Regions from separate parts of the Lysinibacillus sp. FSL P2-0066 genome, predicted to be linked through region 1. Evidence: a T-box and tRNA genes for the amino acid it is inferred to sense, from the RefSeq annotation. Region 1 holds a T-box; the other regions hold tRNA genes.
What was found. A T-box is a leader RNA that pairs with one kind of tRNA and senses whether it is charged. The one in region 1 lies ahead of alaS (alanine--tRNA ligase), so its partner is inferred to be a tRNA-Ala.
Positions count from the first base shown of each region.

Region 2: it encodes a tRNA-Ala, which carries the amino acid that the T-box ahead of alaS (alanine--tRNA ligase) is inferred to sense. The anticodon was not compared.
Region 3: it encodes a tRNA-Ala, which carries the amino acid that the T-box ahead of alaS (alanine--tRNA ligase) is inferred to sense. The anticodon was not compared.
Region 4: it encodes a tRNA-Ala, which carries the amino acid that the T-box ahead of alaS (alanine--tRNA ligase) is inferred to sense. The anticodon was not compared.

Region 1 is NZ_CP150202.1:3,001,717-3,007,313, forward strand. Features, by position in the region: gene MKZ14_RS15035 (DUF1292 domain-containing protein) at 264-572, opposite strand; gene ruvX (Holliday junction resolvase RuvX) at 591-1,007, opposite strand; gene MKZ14_RS15045 (IreB family regulatory phosphoprotein) at 1,010-1,276, opposite strand; gene alaS (alanine--tRNA ligase) at 1,365-4,025, opposite strand; T-box leader at 4,114-4,330, opposite strand; gene MKZ14_RS15055 (magnesium transporter CorA family protein) at 4,399-5,364, opposite strand.
Region 2 is NZ_CP150202.1:248,517-254,113, forward strand. Features, by position in the region: rRNA gene MKZ14_RS01195 (23S ribosomal RNA) at 1-2,321, shown strand, start outside; rRNA gene rrf (5S ribosomal RNA) at 2,388-2,503, shown strand; tRNA gene MKZ14_RS01205 (tRNA-Val) at 2,515-2,590, shown strand; tRNA gene MKZ14_RS01210 (tRNA-Asp) at 2,595-2,670, shown strand; tRNA gene MKZ14_RS01215 (tRNA-Thr) at 2,679-2,754, shown strand; tRNA gene MKZ14_RS01220 (tRNA-Tyr) at 2,762-2,845, shown strand; tRNA gene MKZ14_RS01225 (tRNA-Trp) at 2,850-2,923, shown strand; tRNA gene MKZ14_RS01230 (tRNA-His) at 2,972-3,047, shown strand; tRNA gene MKZ14_RS01235 (tRNA-Gln) at 3,057-3,131, shown strand; tRNA gene MKZ14_RS01240 (tRNA-Lys) at 3,148-3,220, shown strand; tRNA gene MKZ14_RS01245 (tRNA-Arg) at 3,239-3,315, shown strand; tRNA gene MKZ14_RS01250 (tRNA-Pro) at 3,331-3,407, shown strand; tRNA gene MKZ14_RS01255 (tRNA-Ala) at 3,423-3,498, shown strand; tRNA gene MKZ14_RS01260 (tRNA-Ser) at 3,512-3,604, shown strand; tRNA gene MKZ14_RS01265 (tRNA-Phe) at 3,610-3,685, shown strand; tRNA gene MKZ14_RS01270 (tRNA-Gly) at 3,691-3,764, shown strand; tRNA gene MKZ14_RS01275 (tRNA-Ile) at 3,769-3,842, shown strand; tRNA gene MKZ14_RS01280 (tRNA-Asn) at 3,850-3,926, shown strand; tRNA gene MKZ14_RS01285 (tRNA-Glu) at 3,928-3,999, shown strand; gene MKZ14_RS01290 (nitric oxide synthase oxygenase) at 4,752-5,597, shown strand, end outside.
Region 3 is NZ_CP150202.1:3,387,306-3,392,902, forward strand. Features, by position in the region: gene MKZ14_RS16910 (IS1182 family transposase) at 1-282, opposite strand, end outside; gene MKZ14_RS16915 (VOC family protein) at 691-1,107, shown strand; tRNA gene MKZ14_RS16920 (tRNA-Glu) at 1,167-1,238, opposite strand; tRNA gene MKZ14_RS16925 (tRNA-Ser) at 1,240-1,330, opposite strand; tRNA gene MKZ14_RS16930 (tRNA-Asn) at 1,342-1,418, opposite strand; tRNA gene MKZ14_RS16935 (tRNA-Ile) at 1,423-1,499, opposite strand; tRNA gene MKZ14_RS16940 (tRNA-Gly) at 1,501-1,574, opposite strand; tRNA gene MKZ14_RS16945 (tRNA-Phe) at 1,580-1,655, opposite strand; tRNA gene MKZ14_RS16950 (tRNA-Asp) at 1,714-1,789, opposite strand; tRNA gene MKZ14_RS16955 (tRNA-Met) at 1,793-1,867, opposite strand; tRNA gene MKZ14_RS16960 (tRNA-Ser) at 1,920-2,012, opposite strand; tRNA gene MKZ14_RS16965 (tRNA-Ile) at 2,028-2,104, opposite strand; tRNA gene MKZ14_RS16970 (tRNA-Met) at 2,112-2,185, opposite strand; tRNA gene MKZ14_RS16975 (tRNA-Ala) at 2,214-2,289, opposite strand; tRNA gene MKZ14_RS16980 (tRNA-Pro) at 2,304-2,380, opposite strand; tRNA gene MKZ14_RS16985 (tRNA-Arg) at 2,390-2,466, opposite strand; tRNA gene MKZ14_RS16990 (tRNA-Leu) at 2,475-2,563, opposite strand; tRNA gene MKZ14_RS16995 (tRNA-Gly) at 2,569-2,643, opposite strand; tRNA gene MKZ14_RS17000 (tRNA-Leu) at 2,679-2,763, opposite strand; tRNA gene MKZ14_RS17005 (tRNA-Lys) at 2,781-2,856, opposite strand; tRNA gene MKZ14_RS17010 (tRNA-Thr) at 2,864-2,939, opposite strand; tRNA gene MKZ14_RS17015 (tRNA-Val) at 2,943-3,018, opposite strand; rRNA gene rrf (5S ribosomal RNA) at 3,029-3,144, opposite strand; rRNA gene MKZ14_RS17025 (23S ribosomal RNA) at 3,336-5,597, opposite strand, start outside.
Region 4 is NZ_CP150202.1:3,378,565-3,384,161, reverse strand. Features, by position in the region: gene nadC (carboxylating nicotinate-nucleotide diphosphorylase) at 1-46, opposite strand, end outside; gene nadB (L-aspartate oxidase) at 3-1,589, opposite strand; gene MKZ14_RS16890 (cysteine desulfurase family protein) at 1,678-2,760, shown strand; rRNA gene rrf (5S ribosomal RNA) at 3,039-3,154, shown strand; tRNA gene MKZ14_RS16880 (tRNA-Val) at 3,165-3,240, shown strand; tRNA gene MKZ14_RS16875 (tRNA-Thr) at 3,244-3,319, shown strand; tRNA gene MKZ14_RS16870 (tRNA-Lys) at 3,327-3,402, shown strand; tRNA gene MKZ14_RS16865 (tRNA-Leu) at 3,420-3,504, shown strand; tRNA gene MKZ14_RS16860 (tRNA-Gly) at 3,540-3,614, shown strand; tRNA gene MKZ14_RS16855 (tRNA-Leu) at 3,620-3,708, shown strand; tRNA gene MKZ14_RS16850 (tRNA-Arg) at 3,717-3,793, shown strand; tRNA gene MKZ14_RS16845 (tRNA-Pro) at 3,803-3,879, shown strand; tRNA gene MKZ14_RS16840 (tRNA-Ala) at 3,894-3,969, shown strand; tRNA gene MKZ14_RS16835 (tRNA-Met) at 3,998-4,071, shown strand; tRNA gene MKZ14_RS16830 (tRNA-Ile) at 4,079-4,155, shown strand; tRNA gene MKZ14_RS16825 (tRNA-Ser) at 4,171-4,263, shown strand; tRNA gene MKZ14_RS16820 (tRNA-Met) at 4,316-4,390, shown strand; tRNA gene MKZ14_RS16815 (tRNA-Asp) at 4,394-4,469, shown strand; tRNA gene MKZ14_RS16810 (tRNA-Phe) at 4,528-4,603, shown strand; tRNA gene MKZ14_RS16805 (tRNA-Gly) at 4,609-4,682, shown strand; tRNA gene MKZ14_RS16800 (tRNA-Ile) at 4,684-4,760, shown strand; tRNA gene MKZ14_RS16795 (tRNA-Asn) at 4,765-4,841, shown strand; tRNA gene MKZ14_RS16790 (tRNA-Ser) at 4,853-4,943, shown strand; tRNA gene MKZ14_RS16785 (tRNA-Glu) at 4,945-5,016, shown strand; gene MKZ14_RS16780 (ABC transporter ATP-binding protein) at 5,156-5,597, opposite strand, start outside.

The sequences.
Region 1 (5,597 bases):
CTACTTCTGAGCGGGTCGCCCCACCTTAGGAGCGCTTCTTACCTACTTTTGAGCGGGTCCACCCTCCTTAGGAGCACTTCTTCTCTACTTCTGAGCAAATCCCCTCATTTTAAGAGCAATCCTCATCATTTGTGGATCAAAATTCACACATTTATCGAGCATTCACTCCTTAATTTAACAATCCTTGTACAAAGAAGAGTGTCAATAAAAAAGGAACAAGGACTGCAAGCTGCGATCCTTGTTCCAAGCTTTGAGTTAGAAGTTTAGTCTTCGTATTCATCCTCTAAAGCGTTTAAAACGTCCTCTACCATATCCCACTCTGCTTCAGTTTCGATTGGTGTTAATTCACCATCTTCACCATTTTCAGATGGTACAAATGAAGATACGAAAATTTCAACGGAGCCATCTTCGTCTTCCTCTGCTCCTACCATTGAGTAAAATACATATGATTTGCCAAACTCTGGAGATTCATGAACGTGAATCACTTCACAAAGCTGCTCGTTTCCGTTCTCGTCAATCACTGTAATGTGTTGAACATGTAGTTCTTCTTCATGGTTATGCTCGTGTGCCATGCATTGTCACCTCATCAATTAATTTTTGCTATCTAAGTAGCCTTGTAAAATCATCACAGCTGCCATTTTATCAATGACCTGCTTGCGCTTTTTGCGACTCACGTCCGCTTCGATCAGCATACGTTCTGCAGCCATCGTCGTTAAACGTTCATCCCATAACTTGACGGGTAGTGAAAATGTTTCTTCCAACAACTTTTTATAGTTCTCGGATGCTTCACCACGCGGTCCTACCGTATTATTCATGTTTTTTGGGTATCCTACAACAAATTCTGTTATAGTATATTCCTTTACTAGCTCGGCGATACGGTCAATACCGAACTCACCATTAGCCTCATCAATTTTTACGGTTTCAATACCTTGGGCGGTCCAACCAAGTGCATCACTTACAGCAACACCCACAGTTTTTGACCCAACGTCTAATCCCATAATTCTCATTTCTAGTCCTCGTTATTCTTTTTAATATAAAATTTAACAAGCTCCTCTAGAATTTCGTCACGCTCAAGCTTGCGAATTAAATTACGAGCATCCTGATGGCGAGGAATATACGCCGGATCACCAGAAAGTAAGTAACCAACAATCTGATTGATAGGGTTATATCCCTTTTCCTCTAATGAAGAATGAACTTTCAACATTACCTGCTTGACTTCCTGTTCCATTGATTCTTCTGGAAAATTAAATTTCATCGTTTGATCAAATGAACTCATGACCAGCACCTCGCTTTCAGAAATAAGGAGATGTGCAAACAAGCTCATCTCCAATTTCTCTTTATTATAACATGTTTTGGTGAATTAATTAAATGGATTTAACATAATCATACACAGAAAGTAGTGCTTCATCAAGTTTTGATGCATCTTTTGCACCTGCCATCGCCATATCTGGACGACCGCCACCTTTACCACCACATGCTTCTGCAACCATTTTCACAATATTCCCCGCATGGTAATTGCCACCAACTAATTCTTTTGAAACGCCAGCACATAACATAACTTTTTCACCATCAACTGCTCCAAGAACAATGACTGCTTTTGGCATCTTCGCTTTCAGGTCATCCATCATTTGACGAAGTTGATTGTTATCCTTCGCTTCCACTTTTGTAGATAGCACTGTTACATCTCCAATTGTTTGAGCGGCATCCACAACTGCCCCTGCCTGTGCATTGGCAATTTTTTGAGATAATGCTTCGTTTTCACGTTGTAATTCTTTGTAGTCGGCTTGTAATGCCTGTACTTTTGTGACAATATCTTTCGCATTTGCTTTTAGTAATGCTGCTGCATCATTTAATAATGCTTCTTCTTCTTTTACTGCTTCATAAGCCACTTTTCCTGTAACAGCTTCAATACGACGAGTACCTGCACCGATACCACCTTCTGAAACAATTTTGAAGAAGCCAATTTCAGAAGAGCGTTTAACATGGATACCACCACATAGCTCAATTGAATAATCTCCAATTGATACTACACGTACAACATCTCCATATTTTTCACCGAACAAGGCCATGGCACCCATTGCTTTTGCTTCATCAATGCCTTTTTCTTCAATAACGACCTCTATATCATCCCACACTTTTTCATTTACAATACGTTCAATTTGTTGTAATTCTTCTTTTGTAACTTGACCAAAGTGAGAGAAGTCAAAGCGTAAACGATCAGGGCCTACATATGATCCAGCTTGGTTCACATGATCGCCTAGCACATCTTTTAATGCACGTTGCATAATATGTGTCGCTGTATGGTTTTTAATGATTAAATTACGATCATCACGATTGACCACTGCTTGCACTGCATCTTCCACATGCATTTCACCAGATTCAACTACTACCGTATGAAGCGGTTGACCATTCGGTGCTTTTTGAACATCTTTTACAATAGCCGTAAAGCTATCATTTGAAATTGTCCCACTATCGGCAATTTGGCCACCCATTTCAGCGTAGAATGGTGTCTTCGCTAAAATAACCAATGCTTCTTGACCTTCTGAAGCGACTTTTGCTACTTGACCATTGACGATCATTGCAGCGATTTCAGTACTAGCTGTTAACGTATCATAGCCAACAAATTCACTTTCCACCGTTAAGTTTGCTAATACTTCATTCTGTACTTGCATAGAGTCAACATCTTGACGAGCAGCACGCGCACGTTCACGTTGTTCTTCCATTGCTGCCTCAAAACCTTCATGATCTACTTTCATGCCTACTTCTTCTGCATATTCTTCCGTTAACTCGATTGGGAATCCGTAAGTATCATATAAACGGAAAGCATCTGCTCCTGGAATGTAATCATGACCGGCAGCTTTTTGAGATTCCACTACTTCATTAAAGATAGTCAAACCACCATCTAATGTTTCATGGAAACGAATTTCTTCATTTTTAATGACACGTTGAATAAATTCGCATTTCTCCGTAACTTCTGGATAGAAGTCTTCCATAATTTTACCCACAGTTGGTACAAGTTCAAACATAAATGGTTTTTCAATACCAATTTGTTTAGCATAACGAACAGCGCGTCGTAGTAAGCGACGTAATACATAGCCACGTCCTTCGTTTGATGGCAGGGCACCATCGCCTATTGCAAATGCTACTGTACGGATATGATCTGCAATCACTTTAAATGGTGTATTAATATCTTCTTCTGAGCCAAAGATTTCATTTAAATCTACTTCACCAGGACGCTTATATTTACGGTTGGCAAATTCCTCGATTTTTTCAATGATTGGCATGAATAAATCTGTATCAAAGTTCGTTGGTACATTTTGAACGACTGATACAATACGCTCTAAGCCCATACCTGTATCAATATTTTGCTTTGGTAGTGGCGTGTAAGTACCGTCAGGATTATGGTTAAATTGAGAGAACACAAGATTCCAAATTTCAAGATAACGCTCATTTTCCCCACCTGGATACATTTCAGGATCATTCTCATCTGAGCCGTATTCTACACCGCGATCATAAAAAATCTCAGAGTTTGGACCAGATGGACCTTCTCCGATATCCCAGAAGTTTCCTTCTAAACGAATTAAACGTTCTTCTGGAATACCAATCTCCTGATGCCAAACATCATATGCTTCCTGATCTTCTGGGTGAATCGTAATGGATAATAACGCTGGATCAAAGCCCATCCATTTTTTATCTGTCAAAAATTCCCAAGCGTAATGAATTGCTTCTTTTTTAAAGTAGTCACCAATAGAGAAATTTCCTAACATTTCAAAGAATGTATGGTGACGAGCTGTTTTCCCAACGTTTTCAATATCGTTGGTACGAATCGATTTTTGTGCATTTGTAATACGTGGATTATCAGGAATAATACGTCCATCGAAATATGGTTTCAATGTTGCAACACCTGAGTTGATCCAAAGGAGTGATGGGTCATTTATCGGCACAAGTGGTGCTGATGGCTCATGATGATGCCCCTTTTCTTTAAAAAATTCCAAATACATACGGCGAATATCTACTGCTTTCATTGGATAAATTCCTCCTATTTAATATTGTAAAATCACGATACGAATCCTGCGATTTACCGAAGAAAATAAAAAAAGCCCTCATCCCCAAAAAAGGGACGAGGACTTGTCATTAGTCTCGCGGTACCACCCTAGTTGTAAGTAAAAATTTTTACTTACCTCTTTAGCACTTGTAACGTCAGTGAACGGCAGGGATTAGCTGCACTCTGGAGTAGCTTTCGGCATTTGCTGCTGTGAGGATTTTTTCAGCCTAGAAATCCCTTTCTTGTCCACACACAAATACGTACTTTTTCCATCATCGTTTTTACTTTTTCTATCGAAAATTATAAAAAAAATCTATTGCGCTGTCAATTAGTACTAGTATGACTAACACAAACTAAGCAATCATTTTTTTGAAATATGCCCACATACCCCACGTGAAAATGACTAAAAAGGCGCTGATAGCAATAGTTGTATAAGGTGAATCCTGATAAGGTAAAGGTACATTCATACCAAAAAAGCTAGTAATTACAGATAGCGGCAACATAATTGTCGAAATGACCGTTAATAAATTCAGCTTTTCAATAGATTTACCACTGATTATTGAAAAATACGTATCAAGCGTGCTGTTAACTAAATCGCGGTAAGTCTCTGTAGAGTCGACAATCCGTTCTAGATGGTCATTCAAATCTTTATAGAATGGAATATTTTCTTCTTGAATATCAAATTTCCACTGGCCATTGGTTGTTGAAAAAATTCTTCTTTGTGGCATTATGGCCTGACGAATTAAAATAATTGTCCGCTTCAGTGCAAGAAATTCCTCAGTCACCACTTTCGGTTGATAATCATAAATCTCTTCTTCCAGTTCATCTATACGTGCTCGAATTCGTTCTAATACGGGGAAGTATTCGTCTGTAATTCCATCAATAATGGTATGCAATAAAAAATCAGTACCCTTTTCCAAATATTTTGGACTATTGATACAAACATTCTCCATGTTGCCTAGCCATTGCAACTTTTGTTTATGCACAGTCACAATATAGTTTGGACCCATAAAAATATTTAATTCAACGGTTGTAATTTCATTGTTACTTTTTTCATTATAGATTGGTGCATGAAGCACAAAAAATTTATAATCACCATAACTATCCATTTTCGGACGTGAGCCCTCATGTAAGCAATCCTCCACAGCTAGTGGATGAAAGCCAAATACATCTGCTATATTATTCAATTCATTATAACTATACGCATATAAATCTACCCATAATAAGTCTCCGTTATGAATAGGAAGTTGGAAATCCATCATATTGAAATCATGTTGGACTGTCTTGCTGCCGCTATTATAATAGTGGATTTTAATCATTGCATTTCACCTCGTGTTTTGTTATTGAGGGAAACAAAAGGTCATCCTTTATCACCTTTTGTCTGCGTCGGTGATCAGAAATCGATGACTTTTTATGTGTTTCCGTTTGCCTAAATGATACTTATTCGGTTCAGGACTACTATCCATTTCTCATCACCTTCCTTTCATAACAAAAACACGCCTTCTACGAATGAAGGCGTGTTGAATACACATATCAAAAAATAGCAATTAAA
Region 2 (5,597 bases), 1.9 Mb from region 1:
CTTTTGTAGAATGAACCGGCGAGTTACGATTACGTGCAAGGTTAAGCTTTAGAAGGCGGAGCCGCAGCGAAAGCGAGTCTGAATAGGGCGATGTAGTACGTGGTCGTAGACCCGAAACCAGGTGATCTACCCATGTCCAGGGTGAAGGTGAGGTAACACTTACTGGAGGCCCGAACCCACGCACGTTGAAAAGTGCGGGGATGAGGTGTGGGTAGCGGAGAAATTCCAATCGAACTTGGAGATAGCTGGTTCTCTCCGAAATAGCTTTAGGGCTAGCCTCGTGATGAGAATACTGGAGGTAGAGCACTGTTTGGACTAGGGGGCCATCCCGGTTTACCGAATTCAGACAAACTCCGAATGCCAGATATTTATACACGGGAGTCAGACTGCGAGTGATAAGATCCGTAGTCAAAAGGGAAACAGCCCAGACCACCAGCTAAGGTCCCAAAGTAATCGTTAAGTGGAAAAGGATGTGGCGTTGCACAGACAACCAGGATGTTGGCTTAGAAGCAGCCATCATTTAAAGAGTGCGTAATAGCTCACTGGTCGAGTGACGCTGCGCCGAAAATGTATCGGGGCTAAACGATTCACCGAAGCTGTGGATTGACATCTACGATGTCAGTGGTAGGAGAGCGTTCTAAGTGCGTTGAAGTCAGACCGGAAGGACTGGTGGAGCGCTTAGAAGTGAGAATGCCGGTATGAGTAGCGAAAGACGGGTGAGAATCCCGTCCACCGTATGACTAAGGTTTCCTGAGGAAGGCTCGTCCGCTCAGGGTTAGTCGGGACCTAAGCCGAGGCCGATAGGCGTAGGCGATGGACAACAGGTTGATATTCCTGTACCACCTCCTCACCGTTTGAGAAATGGGGGGACGCAGTAGGATAGGGTAAGCGCGCCGTTGGTTGTGCGCGTCCAAGCAGTAAGGCGTGTGTGTAGGCAAATCCGCACACTGTAACGTTGAGCTGTGATGGCGAGTCCGTATGGACGAAGTTCCTGATTTCACACTGCCAAGAAAAGCCTCTATCGAGGTGAGAGGTGCCCGTACCGCAAACCGACACAGGTAGTCGAGGAGAGAATCCTAAGGTGTGCGAGAGAACTCTCGTTAAGGAACTCGGCAAAATGACCCCGTAACTTCGGGAGAAGGGGTGCTCTTGAGCGTGCAAGCGCATGAGAGCCGCAGTGAATAGGCCCAGGCGACTGTTTAGCAAAAACACAGGTCTCTGCAAAACCGTAAGGTGACGTATAGGGGCTGACGCCTGCCCGGTGCTGGAAGGTTAAGAGGAGTGGTTAGCGCAAGCGAAGCTGCGAATTGAAGCCCCAGTAAACGGCGGCCGTAACTATAACGGTCCTAAGGTAGCGAAATTCCTTGTCGGGTAAGTTCCGACCCGCACGAAAGGCGTAACGATCTGGGCACTGTCTCAACGAGAGACTCGGTGAAATTATAGTACCTGTGAAGATGCAGGTTACCCGCGACAGGACGGAAAGACCCCGTGGAGCTTTACTGTAGCCTGATATTGAATTTTGGTACAACTTGTACAGGATAGGTAGGAGCCAGAGATCTCGGAGCGCCAGCTTCGAAGGAGGCGTCGGTGGGATACTACCCTGGTTGTATTGAAATTCTAACCCATGCCCCTTAGCGGGGCAGGAGACAGTGTCAGGCGGACAGTTTGACTGGGGCGGTCGCCTCCTAAAAGGTAACGGAGGCGCCCAAAGGTTCCCTCAGAATGGTTGGAAATCATTCGTAGAGTGTAAAGGCACAAGGGAGCTTGACTGCGAGACCTACAAGTCGAGCAGGGTCGAAAGACGGGCTTAGTGATCCGGTGGTTCCGCATGGAAGGGCCATCGCTCAACGGATAAAAGCTACCCCGGGGATAACAGGCTTATCTCCCCCAAGAGTCCACATCGACGGGGAGGTTTGGCACCTCGATGTCGGCTCATCGCATCCTGGGGCTGTAGTCGGTCCCAAGGGTTGGGCTGTTCGCCCATTAAAGCGGTACGCGAGCTGGGTTCAGAACGTCGTGAGACAGTTCGGTCCCTATCCGTCGTGGGCGTAGGAAATTTGAGAGGAGCTGTCCTTAGTACGAGAGGACCGGGATGGACACACCGCTGGTGTACCAGTTGTCTTGCCAAAGGCATCGCTGGGTAGCTATGTGTGGACGGGATAAGTGCTGAAAGCATCTAAGCATGAAGCCCCCCTCAAGATGAGATTTCCCATTACGCAAGTAAGTAAGATCCCTCAAAGACGATGAGGTAGATAGGTTCGAGGTGGAAGTGTGGTGACACATGGAGCTGACGAATACTAATCGATCGAGGACTTAACCAATATGTTTGAAGCATTCAATGTATCGTTTATCTAGTTTTGAAAGAATAAGTCTTTCAGCTGAATAAGTGAAGTGATGATGGCAAAGAGGTCACACCCGTTCCCATACCGAACACGGAAGTTAAGCTCTTTAGCGCCGATGGTAGTTGGGGGCTTCCCCCTGTGAGAGTAGGACGTCGCTTCGCTTATTTTTTGTGGAGGATTAGCTCAGCTGGGAGAGCACCTGCCTTACAAGCAGGGGGTCGGCGGTTCGAGCCCGTCATCCTCCACCATTTTGGTCCCGTGGTGTAGCGGTTAACATGCCTGCCTGTCACGCAGGAGATCGCCGGTTCGATCCCGGTCGGGACCGCCATTATTATTGCCGGTGTAGCTCAGTTGGTAGAGCAACTGACTTGTAATCAGTAGGTCGTGGGTTCGACTCCTATCGCCGGCACCATTCCCTTGGAGGGGTAGCGAAGTGGCTAAACGCGGCGGACTGTAAATCCGCTCCTTAGGGTTCGGCGGTTCGAATCCGTCCCCCTCCACCATTTTAGGGGCATAGTTCAACGGTAGAATAGAGGTCTCCAAAACCTTTGGTGTGGGTTCGATTCCTACTGCCCCTGCCAGGTATTGAGGTACTCGTTCATATACAGCTATTATAAATTTATATAGTGGCGATTGTGGCGAAGTGGTTAACGCATCGGATTGTGGTTCCGACATTCGTGGGTTCGATTCCCATCAGTCGCCCCATTTTAACATTGGGGTATAGCCAAGCGGTAAGGCAACGGATTTTGATTCCGTCATGCCTAGGTTCGAATCCTAGTACCCCAGCCATTTTTTCTTTTTTTATGAGCCATTAGCTCAGTTGGTAGAGCATCTGACTTTTAATCAGAGGGTCGAAGGTTCGAGTCCTTCATGGCTCATCATTTTTTAATTAATATGCGCCCGTAGCTCAATTGGATAGAGCGTCTGACTACGGATCAGAAGGTTATGGGTTCGACTCCTGTCGGGCGCGCCAATAAATTCATGTTTACGGAATGTAGCTCAGCTTGGTAGAGCACTTGGTTTGGGACCAAGGGGTCGTAGGTTCGAATCCTGTCATTCCGACCATCTTTCATGATTAATGGGGCCTTAGCTCAGCTGGGAGAGCGCCTGCCTTGCACGCAGGAGGTCAGCGGTTCGATACCGCTAGGCTCCACCATTTTAATATTTTTGGAGGTATACCCAAGTCTGGCTGAAGGGATCGGTCTTGAAAACCGACAGGCGGGTAACACCGCGCGGGGGTTCGAATCCCTCTACCTCCTCCATTTTCGGGTCAGTAGCTCAGTTGGTAGAGCATTAGATTGAAGCTCTAAGTGTCGGCGGTTCGATTCCGTCCTGACCCACCATTATTGCGGGTGTAGTTTAATGGTAAAACCTCAGCCTTCCAAGCTGATGTCGTGAGTTCGATTCTCATCACCCGCTCCAAAATGGGCCTATAGCTCAGCTGGTTAGAGCGCACGCCTGATAAGCGTGAGGTCGATGGTTCGAGTCCATTTAGGCCCATCATTATTCCGAAGTAGCTCAGTTGGTAGTAGCACCTGACTGTTAATCAGGTTGTCGCAGGTTCGAGTCCTGCCTTCGGAGCCACGGCCCGTTGGTCAAGTGGTTAAGACACCGCCCTTTCACGGCGGTAACACGGGTTCGAATCCCGTACGGGTCATCAAGCATGTAGCACAGATGTGTGTTACATGCTTTTTTCTATTCTCCTTTAATTCTATTCTCCTTTTTCATGTTGTTGAAAAAAGATCACTAGCAGAAAAAGACCTTTTAGCAAGGTAGAGGTAGATTTCCGTTCTGCCAGCTTCCTTTCCAGGCGGCGTCCGATGAGCCGCTTCACTCACTTACGTTCGCTCCAGGGTACATCTGTGACGCTAAATCCCCCTCGGCGTGACGCTGGCTCCTCTCCAATCAACCATTCTGCAAAGTGTCTTTCCTTTTTTCAAAGTAGCATAGCGATCAAAAAGCCCATTATCTGTATTCTCAGAGAGGATAAGCCCTTATCTTCAATGTGGAGAAGGGAATGAGTTACAACAGCCATCCATAAGTGAATACCTACAATTTATTTGTGTGGATAAATGAGGAAGACTACTTATTGCCGGGGTTAGTCAGACAGAGACTAGCCCCAGCGCGAAAGTAAAGCGTCAGCAGCATGTAAGTAGCCTAAAATGGAAAGACTTTTATCTTTCACAAAATTCTATTGATTGCTTTGCTGCAACACTATGAAGATTACATGATTAATGTAGTCTTTTTATAATAATTAGGATCTCTCTTACATTCTCTTACGAAAGTGAGTCTATAGAGTAAATTTGAACAAACTATTTCATATATAAAATATGTATGTTTTTTTAATTACTATTTTCATGGTGCTTGTTGTTTTGTTCCTCTAATATGAGGATAAGTGGAGGAATCGATATGAATATACAGGAGATACAGCAGTTTTTAAGTCTATACCAGACAGAACAAAATGAATCAGAACTTTGGTTAAAGAATAGATTACAGGCAGTTAAGGATGCAGGTGAATATCACCCAACAACAGAAGAGTTAGTTTTTGGTGCACGAGTGGCATGGCGTAATAGCAATAAATGTATCGGACGTCTGTTTTGGCAGTCACTCCACGTGGTAGATGCACGCGATGTTTTAGATGAAAAGGCTATTTTCCGAAAATTACTAGAACATATTGATTATGCGACAAATCATGGGAAAATCCGTCCAACAATAACAGTGTTTGCTTCAGATAGAGTACGGATTTGGAATCATCAACTAATTCGCTATGCAGGCTATGAAACAGAGGCAGGCGTTATTGGAGATTCGCAGTCCATTGAGTTTACAAAAGTATGTGAATCTCTAGGGTGGAAAGGCAAAGGAACAGCTTTTGATGTGCTACCACTCGTTATACAGGTAGATAGCCGGGCTCCCCAAGTGTTTGTAATTCCTGAAGAAAATATAGTAGAGGTTCCAATCCGCCATCCAGAGTCAATCGATGTGGAGAAATTAGGAATGAAGTGGTATGCTGTACCCATTATTTCGAGTATGCGTTTTCAAATGGCAGGAATTGACTTTCAAGCAGCCCCATTTAACGGATGGTATATGGGAACAGAAATCGGTGCACGCAATTTAGCAGATCATGAGCGCTATAACATGCTACCTGCTATTGCAGAAATTTTTAATCTAGATACAACTAAACAAGCATCACTTTGGCGTGATCGTGCATTAGTCGAACTTAATATTGCTGTTCTTCATTCATTTAAAGAAGATGGT
Region 3 (5,597 bases), 390 kb from region 1:
TCCTAAAAACCAACGATACGCCATATTCGTTTCAATTTCTTTGATGGTTTGACGCATGGACCGTATACCAAAAACGTACTGAATAAACGTCATTTTAAAGAGAACAACAGGATCAATACTAGGGCGTCCTTTAGCAGAGTAGAGGTTTTCTACTAAAGGATAGATAAATGAAAAATCAATAGCCGCCTCTAGTTTTCGTACTAAATGATCTTGGGGAACTAATTGATCAATCGTTAGCATTTCTAATTGTTCACGTTCATTGATTTGATTTTTCGTCATCATGGTTAATCACCTCGAAAGTGTACTTTTTATCAATAGATGAATAAGGAATTCTTTATGTAGAAGTTGATTGGAACGAAGGGTGGCGACTCCTGCTGGAAAAGCGGGAAAGTCGAGATCCTGGACTGAGCGAAGCGAGGGAAGCAGCTCGACCCCGCCCGCGGAAAACGTCCGCCCGTAGTGGAAATCAACGGCTTTACTTTATTTTATTGTAAAAGAAAAAAGACTGTAGGCAAACTCAAAATTCATTGAGTTTGTCTACAGTCTGAAAGGTTATAAGATATAACCTTTCTGTTTTTGTTGATATAACACCCGCTTTCAATAGTGCTAATGGCTTCCATTTTCGTCTGCATTGCTATAATTGACAAGCCTTTATGCCCCATGATACTGTCAATTTGGAGGTGATACTAAATGGCTTTTCAATCGAAAAATATCTTTATCAATTTACCAGTAAAAGATCTAAACAAATCCATTCGTTTTTTTAAGGAATTGGGTTTTGAGTTCAATCAACAATTTAGTGATGAAACAACAGCCTCAATGATTATTAATGAGAATATCTTTGTTTTGATAATGGTTGAAGAACGATTTAAAGGATTTAGTAAGAAAGAAATTACAGATACTACTACTTCTGCAGAAGCAATCTTATGTCTTTCTGCCGAAAATCGAGAACAAGTAGATCAATTAGTGAATAAGGCACTTGCCTCTGGTGGTAAACCTTATAGTGAACCACAAGATCATGGATTTATGTATGGTTGGGGCTTTCAGGATGTAGACGGGCACATCTGGGAAGTAGTTTATATGGATGAAAATGCATTGAATCAAGAGTAAATTTTGTATCTATGAATATAAAAAAACAGTAGATGCATTTGCATCTACTGTTTTTAGTATGACCCGTACGGGATTCGAACCCGTGTTACCGCCGTGAAAGGGCGGTGTCTTAACCACTTGACCAACGGGCCATGGCGGAGAAGGAGGGATTTGAACCCTCGCGCCGGTTACCCGACCTACACCCTTAGCAGGGGCGCCTCTTCAGCCTCTTGAGTACTTCCCCAAAATAAAAAATGGCTCCGAAGGCAGGACTCGAACCTGCGACAACCTGATTAACAGTCAGGTGCTACTACCAACTGAGCTACTTCGGAATAATGGTGGGCCTAAATGGACTCGAACCATCGACCTCACGCTTATCAGGCGTGCGCTCTAACCAGCTGAGCTATAGGCCCTTGGAGCGGGTGATGGGAATCGAACCCACGACATCAGCTTGGAAGGCTGAGGTTTTACCATTAAACTACACCCGCATAAATGGTGGGTCAGGACGGAATCGAACCGCCGACACTTAGAGCTTCAATCTAATGCTCTACCAACTGAGCTACTGACCCATTTCGTCCATGCTAAGCTTACTCACTCTTTTGCTTCTCATGACTTTGATTTTAAAAATGGCGGTCCCGACCGGGATCGAACCGGCGATCTCCTGCGTGACAGGCAGGCATGTTAACCGCTACACCACGGGACCTTTTGGTTGCGGGGGCCGGATTTGAACCAACGACCTTCGGGTTATGAGCCCGACGAGCTACCACTGCTCCACCCCGCGATAATTTTATATGTTTCGAGTTTTTAAAGCACCATTTATAAAAATTTAAAACTGGAGGAGGTAGAGGGATTCGAACCCCCGCGCGGTGTTACCCGCCTGTCGGTTTTCAAGACCGATCCCTTCAGCCAGACTTGGGTATACCTCCGTTACAATATATAAATGGTGGACCTTGCAGGACTCGAACCTGCGACCGGACGGTTATGAGCCGTCTGCTCTAACCAACTGAGCTAAAGGTCCTTTAAGATGGCGGCAGAGGGGATCGAACCCCCGACCTTACGGGTATGAACCGTACGCTCTAGCCAGCTGAGCTACGCCGCCAGGATCTTTATACTGGTTAATTTACTTATGGTGGAGCCTAGCGGGATCGAACCGCTGACCTCCTGCGTGCAAGGCAGGCGCTCTCCCAGCTGAGCTAAGGCCCCATAATTTTTGGAAATGGTCGGGAAGACAGGATTCGAACCTGCGACCCCTTGGTCCCAAACCAAGTGCTCTACCAAGCTGAGCTACTTCCCGTTGTTCTTTTGGCGCGCCCGACAGGAGTCGAACCCATAACCTTCTGATCCGTAGTCAGACGCTCTATCCAATTGAGCTACGGGCGCATTTAAAATGGTGCCGAGGACCGGAATCGAACCGGTACGGTAGTCACCTACCGCAGGATTTTAAGTCCTGTGCGTCTGCCAGTTCCGCCACCCCGGCACATTTGGAGCGGAAGACGAGGTTCGAACTCGCGACCCCCACCTTGGCAAGGTGGTGTTCTACCACTGAACTACTTCCGCATGTGCATAAGTTTTTTATCTGGCAATGAAAATAATGGTGCGGGTGAAGGGAGTCGAACCCCCACGCCTTGCGGCGCTAGATCCTAAGTCTAGTGCGTCTGCCAATTCCGCCACACCCGCTTATTATTATTTCTAAATGGTGAGCCATGAAGGACTCGAACCTTCGACCCTCTGATTAAAAGTCAGATGCTCTACCAACTGAGCTAATGGCTCGAAAAAATGGTGCCGGCTATAGGAATCGAACCCACGACCTACTGATTACAAGTCAGTTGCTCTACCTGCTGAGCTAAACCGGCATATGGTGGAGGATGACGGGCTCGAACCGCCGACCCTCTGCTTGTAAGGCAGATGCTCTCCCAGCTGAGCTAATCCTCCTGGGTTTTATGCCTAGCGACGTCCTACTCTCACAGGGGGAAGCCCCCAACTACCATCGGCGCTAAAGAGCTTAACTTCCGTGTTCGGTATGGGAACGGGTGTGACCTCTTTGCCATCATCACTAGACTTATTCGACCTCCAATACACGGCGTATTACTGCGTCAGCTGCTCTCGTTCAATCAGTCACGTACATAAGTACGCTCCTTCAATCACTCGTTTGCTTCCTTGTACTACTTGTGTCTTGAAGCTCTCTTTTTTTGTTGAAAGAATTATTCTTTCAAAACTGGATAAACGGTGCATTGAATGCTTCAAACATATTGGTTAAGTCCTCGATCGATTAGTATTCGTCAGCTCCATGTGTCACCACACTTCCACCTCGAACCTATCTACCTCATCGTCTTTGAGGGATCTTACTTACTTGCGTAATGGGAAATCTCATCTTGAGGGGGGCTTCATGCTTAGATGCTTTCAGCACTTATCCCGTCCACACATAGCTACCCAGCGATGCCTTTGGCAAGACAACTGGTACACCAGCGGTGTGTCCATCCCGGTCCTCTCGTACTAAGGACAGCTCCTCTCAAATTTCCTACGCCCACGACGGATAGGGACCGAACTGTCTCACGACGTTCTGAACCCAGCTCGCGTACCGCTTTAATGGGCGAACAGCCCAACCCTTGGGACCGACTACAGCCCCAGGATGCGATGAGCCGACATCGAGGTGCCAAACCTCCCCGTCGATGTGGACTCTTGGGGGAGATAAGCCTGTTATCCCCGGGGTAGCTTTTATCCGTTGAGCGATGGCCCTTCCATGCGGAACCACCGGATCACTAAGCCCGTCTTTCGACCCTGCTCGACTTGTAGGTCTCGCAGTCAAGCTCCCTTGTGCCTTTACACTCTACGAATGATTTCCAACCATTCTGAGGGAACCTTTGGGCGCCTCCGTTACCTTTTAGGAGGCGACCGCCCCAGTCAAACTGTCCGCCTGACACTGTCTCCTGCCCCGCTAAGGGGCATGGGTTAGAATTTCAATACAACCAGGGTAGTATCCCACCGACGCCTCCTTCGAAGCTGGCGCTCCGAGATCTCTGGCTCCTACCTATCCTGTACAAGTTGTACCAAAATTCAATATCAGGCTACAGTAAAGCTCCACGGGGTCTTTCCGTCCTGTCGCGGGTAACCTGCATCTTCACAGGTACTATAATTTCACCGAGTCTCTCGTTGAGACAGTGCCCAGATCGTTACGCCTTTCGTGCGGGTCGGAACTTACCCGACAAGGAATTTCGCTACCTTAGGACCGTTATAGTTACGGCCGCCGTTTACTGGGGCTTCAATTCGCAGCTTCGCTTGCGCTAACCACTCCTCTTAACCTTCCAGCACCGGGCAGGCGTCAGCCCCTATACGTCACCTTACGGTTTTGCAGAGACCTGTGTTTTTGCTAAACAGTCGCCTGGGCCTATTCACTGCGGCTCTCATGCGCTTGCACGCTCAAGAGCACCCCTTCTCCCGAAGTTACGGGGTCATTTTGCCGAGTTCCTTAACGAGAGTTCTCTCGCACACCTTAGGATTCTCTCCTCGACTACCTGTGTCGGTTTGCGGTACGGGCACCTCTCACCTCGATAGAGGCTTTTCTTGGCAGTGTGAAATCAGGAACTTCGTCCATACGGACTCGCCATCACAGCTCAACGTTACAGTGTGCGGATTTGCCTACACACACGCCTTACTGCTTGGACGCGCACAACCAACGGCGCGCTTACCCTATCCTACTGCGTCCCCCCATTTCTCAAACGGTGAGGAGGTGGTACAGGAATATCAACCTGTTGTCCATCGCCTACGCCTATCGGCCTCGGCTTAGGTCCCGACTAACCCTGAGCGGACGAGCCTTCCTCAGGAAACCTTAGTCATACGGTGGACGGGATTCTCACCCGTCTTTCGCTACTCATACCGGCATTCTCACTTCTAAGCGCTCCACCAGTCCTTCCGGTCTGACTTCAACGCACTTAGAACGCTCTCCTACCACTGACATCGTAGATGTCAATCCACAGCTTCGGTGAATCGTTTAGCCCCGATACATTTTCGGCGCAGCGTCACTCGACCAGTGAGCTATTACGCACTCTTTAAATGATGGCTGCTTCTAAGCCAACATCCTGGTTGTCTGTGCAACGCCACATCCTTTTCCACTTAACGATTACTTTGGGACCTTAGCTGGTGGTCTGGGCTGTTTCCCTTTTGACTACGGATCTTATCACTCGCAGTCTGACTCCCGTGTATAAATATCTGGCATTCGGAGTTTGTCTGAATTCGGTAAACCGGGATGGCCCCCTAGTCCAAACAGTGCTCTACCTCCAGTATTCTCATCACGAGGCTAGCCCTAAAGCTATTTCGGAGAGAACCAGCTATCTCCAAGTTCGATTGGAATTTCTCCGCTACCCACACCTCATCCCCGCACTTTTCAACGTGCGTGGGTTCGGGCCTCCAGTAAGTGTTACCTCACCTTCACCCTGGACATGGGTAGATCACCTGGTTTCGGGTCTACGACCACGTACTACATCGCCCTATTCAGACTCGCTTTCGCTGCGGCT
Region 4 (5,597 bases), 380 kb from region 1:
CATTAAAAAATTGTTTGAGCATTTCCTCGAGTTTGATGATATTCATACAATGAGTTCCTCACTTTCATTTGTCCTTGCGAAAAAATAATCCATCGGCTTGCCCATTGTGCTTCCATTTCGGGTTTATCCGTCCGAATATGAGCTCCTCGTGTTTCCGTTCGCGTAATTGCTGCATGTGCCATTAATGTGGCGACTTCATGCATCATAAATAATTCCAACTCAGCTAGTTCGAGACCATTTAAATTAACGTGAAGAAGTGATTGCAAGGAGGGCAATTGCTGAACAAAATGCTGCAAGTCATCAATATTTCTAACAATACCTAGAAACTGCATCATGTGTTGCTGTAATTGTGGTTTGCTAAATAAAGATGGCATTTTATCAGTACAATGAGGGTTTTCAAGTAAAAAATTTTTTTGATGACACCCTTTTTGAATGATGAATTGTGCCATTTTTTGACCAAATGTAATACCTTCCAATAGTGAGTTACTTGCTAAACGATTTGCTCCATGTACGCCTGTACAGGCAACCTCACCGACTGCATATAGGTTAGGTATAGTAGTTCTTCCTTTGTCATCAGCAATAACACCACCCATCAAGAAATGACTTCCTGGAGCCACGGGGATTAGGCCATCCTGTAAATGAACATGATTATCATGGCACAGCTGAGTAATTGTTGGAAATTTTGCTTCAAAGTCTTGAATGTTAGTGATATCAATAAACGTTTCTTCACCAGCTGCACGTTTTGTAAATAGGGCAAGTGCCGTAATATGTCTTGGTGCTAGGTCAAGTTGAGCATGTAAACCTGTCATAATGGGCTGATGCTGAGCGTTCACAAAAATACCCCCAGCCCCTCTGACAGCTTCAGAAACTAATCCCTTTGCTTCATTTTTACACCACAGAAGACTCGGGTGAAATTGCATAAATTCCATATCACTAATGGCAGCGCCTGCTCGAAATGCTAATGCGATCCCATCGCCTGTATTGGTTGGAAAATTAGATGTGCTTGAATAAAGGGCACCTGCACCACCTGTCGCTAAAATAACATGATGAGCCAAGTAACGTTTTGTACCTTTTTCTCCTTTAGTTAGTACTCCTACACAGTCACCATCTGTATTCTGTAAAAGCTCATAAGCCATTTCATAGCAATTGATCTTTGTTTTGGGTGAGAGTTTATGAAGCAAGTAATCTATGAAAATCTGACCAGTACGATCACCACCTGCATGTAGAATACGATGATGACTATGTGCTCCTTCAAGTCCTAGAGCAGGTTTTCCATCGACCTGCCGATCAACAGGGAGGCCATTCTTTAGATAGTTTTGCATAATCTCCGTGCCATCTTTAATAAGTGTTTTAACATGCCTTTTCTCATGGTGATACTCTCCAGCTTTTAATGTATCAGCCATATGGTGTTGAATATGATCCTCCTCACTTATAACAGCAGCAATACCACCTTGTGCACGATAAGAACTACTCATATATATAGATGATTTTGTAACAATTTGTATTTGAAAATGTTCTTCAAGCAGTAAAGCAGCTTGAAGTGCAGCAATGCCACTACCAATTATAAGGACGTCTGTCTTTACATCCATAGTTATACCTTCTTTACAGTTGTCTTGACACCTATCTTTACATAAAATAAAAAAGAAAACAAGACCCGATGAACAAGAGAGGAAGAAGATGATGATTTATATGGATTATGCTGCAACGTCACCTATGATGAGAGAATCTCTTGAGGCATATGTAGAGGTAGCACAACGTTATTATGGAAATAGTGCAAGCTTGCATGATCTAGGGGGACAAGCCCTTTATTTTGTCCAGCATTCAAGAGAGGTTGTAGCCCATGCCCTCGGTGTACGTAGTGATGGCGTAATTTTTACGGGTAGTGGCACAGAAGGAAATCTAATAGCCATCTTGTCGTTAGCGCTAGCCTCAAAAAAAGGAAAACACATTATTTCATCCCAAGCTGAGCATACCTCAGTGCACGCAGCTTTGAATACACTTGAGAAAAAGGGCTTTACTGTAACAAAATTACCTTTGCAGAGGGATGGCTGCGTTGATCTGAGGCAATTGCAACAAGCAATCCGTGAAGATACTGCTTTAATTACCATTCAACATGTCAATTCTGAAATTGGTTCTATCCTGCCCGTGGAGAAAATCGTAGAGATAGCAAGAAAATCAAATATTTTCTGTCATGTTGATTGTGTACAATCATTTGGCAAACTAGCTATACCAAAAGGAGCAGATGCAATTACCATCTCGGCTCATAAAATAGGTGGGCCAAAGGGATGTGGGGCCATATATATTAACCCCGCAATCCGAGTACCTGCATTAACACCAGGTGTGACACATGAGAGGGGGCTCAGAGGAGGGACATTAGATACTCCTGCAATCGTGGCCTTTGCGGCGGCAATTGAAAACTATCAATATGAATTGCAACATTATGAAACTTTAAGAAATTATTTCGAAAATAATTTACCTGAAACATGTCAGATCGTTGAGTGTAAACAGCAACTACCTAATATTTGTGGGGTAATGATGGAGAAAGTAGAGGGGCAATATGTTCTTTTAAAGTTAAATGAGGCGGGAATCTGTATCTCTACAGGTAGTGCATGTGATATTCATAGTGAATCTGGAACAAAGGCCATTCTATCAATGGGTTTTTCTTTTGAAGCGGCACGCCAATTTTTTAGAATATCTTTTGGTCCTTCTACTACACTTGATGATATTGCAAAATTAAAAAGAGAGCTTGCAAATATTTAATGAGAGGACGAGTGAAGGATTATCTATATTCTTCACTTGTTTTGAAATAGATTATAAGCTAAGAATATAGGTGAAATAAAATAAATGTTTTCTTTTGAATCAACAATTGCTATAATATTTTGCAGGGCAATATTTTCTCTTACTTAACAAAAATATCTTTTAAAAGTAATAATTTCTTTTTTTTATAAAAAAGTATTGCACAATGTTAGAAAACGTTATACAATAATTCTTGTCTTGAAGGACAGGTAAACAACTTCAAAACAAGATACATAACAAAGTCTAGTGATGATGGCAAAGAGGTCACACCCGTTCCCATACCGAACACGGAAGTTAAGCTCTTTAGCGCCGATGGTAGTTGGGGGCTTCCCCCTGTGAGAGTAGGACGTCGCTAGGCATAAAACCCAGGAGGATTAGCTCAGCTGGGAGAGCATCTGCCTTACAAGCAGAGGGTCGGCGGTTCGAGCCCGTCATCCTCCACCATATGCCGGTTTAGCTCAGCAGGTAGAGCAACTGACTTGTAATCAGTAGGTCGTGGGTTCGATTCCTATAGCCGGCACCATTTTTTCGAGCCATTAGCTCAGTTGGTAGAGCATCTGACTTTTAATCAGAGGGTCGAAGGTTCGAGTCCTTCATGGCTCACCATTTAGAAATAATAATAAGCGGGTGTGGCGGAATTGGCAGACGCACTAGACTTAGGATCTAGCGCCGCAAGGCGTGGGGGTTCGACTCCCTTCACCCGCACCATTATTTTCATTGCCAGATAAAAAACTTATGCACATGCGGAAGTAGTTCAGTGGTAGAACACCACCTTGCCAAGGTGGGGGTCGCGAGTTCGAACCTCGTCTTCCGCTCCAAATGTGCCGGGGTGGCGGAACTGGCAGACGCACAGGACTTAAAATCCTGCGGTAGGTGACTACCGTACCGGTTCGATTCCGGTCCTCGGCACCATTTTAAATGCGCCCGTAGCTCAATTGGATAGAGCGTCTGACTACGGATCAGAAGGTTATGGGTTCGACTCCTGTCGGGCGCGCCAAAAGAACAACGGGAAGTAGCTCAGCTTGGTAGAGCACTTGGTTTGGGACCAAGGGGTCGCAGGTTCGAATCCTGTCTTCCCGACCATTTCCAAAAATTATGGGGCCTTAGCTCAGCTGGGAGAGCGCCTGCCTTGCACGCAGGAGGTCAGCGGTTCGATCCCGCTAGGCTCCACCATAAGTAAATTAACCAGTATAAAGATCCTGGCGGCGTAGCTCAGCTGGCTAGAGCGTACGGTTCATACCCGTAAGGTCGGGGGTTCGATCCCCTCTGCCGCCATCTTAAAGGACCTTTAGCTCAGTTGGTTAGAGCAGACGGCTCATAACCGTCCGGTCGCAGGTTCGAGTCCTGCAAGGTCCACCATTTATATATTGTAACGGAGGTATACCCAAGTCTGGCTGAAGGGATCGGTCTTGAAAACCGACAGGCGGGTAACACCGCGCGGGGGTTCGAATCCCTCTACCTCCTCCAGTTTTAAATTTTTATAAATGGTGCTTTAAAAACTCGAAACATATAAAATTATCGCGGGGTGGAGCAGTGGTAGCTCGTCGGGCTCATAACCCGAAGGTCGTTGGTTCAAATCCGGCCCCCGCAACCAAAAGGTCCCGTGGTGTAGCGGTTAACATGCCTGCCTGTCACGCAGGAGATCGCCGGTTCGATCCCGGTCGGGACCGCCATTTTTAAAATCAAAGTCATGAGAAGCAAAAGAGTGAGTAAGCTTAGCATGGACGAAATGGGTCAGTAGCTCAGTTGGTAGAGCATTAGATTGAAGCTCTAAGTGTCGGCGGTTCGATTCCGTCCTGACCCACCATTTATGCGGGTGTAGTTTAATGGTAAAACCTCAGCCTTCCAAGCTGATGTCGTGGGTTCGATTCCCATCACCCGCTCCAAGGGCCTATAGCTCAGCTGGTTAGAGCGCACGCCTGATAAGCGTGAGGTCGATGGTTCGAGTCCATTTAGGCCCACCATTATTCCGAAGTAGCTCAGTTGGTAGTAGCACCTGACTGTTAATCAGGTTGTCGCAGGTTCGAGTCCTGCCTTCGGAGCCATTTTTTATTTTGGGGAAGTACTCAAGAGGCTGAAGAGGCGCCCCTGCTAAGGGTGTAGGTCGGGTAACCGGCGCGAGGGTTCAAATCCCTCCTTCTCCGCCATGGCCCGTTGGTCAAGTGGTTAAGACACCGCCCTTTCACGGCGGTAACACGGGTTCGAATCCCGTACGGGTCATACTAAGTGCAGTAGATGAATTTACATCTACTGCACTTTTTAATTTACTGGATACTTAGATTAATAACATACCTCTATTAAATGAAAGCCTACACAGATTAATCATTCTGTGTAGGCTTGTTGTTTTTCAAATTAGCGATTAAATTTTTCGTCCTTTTCCATATGGAATGCAAAGAGGTGTACCAAATATGGGATCTGCCTTCATTTGGCAATCAAGGTCAAACACATGACTAACTAAATCAGTTGTCATAATTTCTTCTGGTTTCCCTTGACGATAGACACCGCGGTCACGCACTGTAATAATATGATCGGCATAGCGACATGCAAGATTAATATCATGCAATACCATAATAATTGTTCGCTTTTGCTGTTGGTTTAAGTCATATAGTAAATCTAATACGTCTATTTGATGGGTTAAATCTAAGTATGTCGTAGGCTCGTCTAAAAGAATGATATCTGTATCTTGAGCAAGTGTCATAGCAATCCAAGCACGTTGACGTTGTCCTCCTGATAGCTCATCCACTGGTCTATCTTGTAAATGCTCGGTACCTGTAGCTTTTAAAGCGTTTAAAACGATTTCT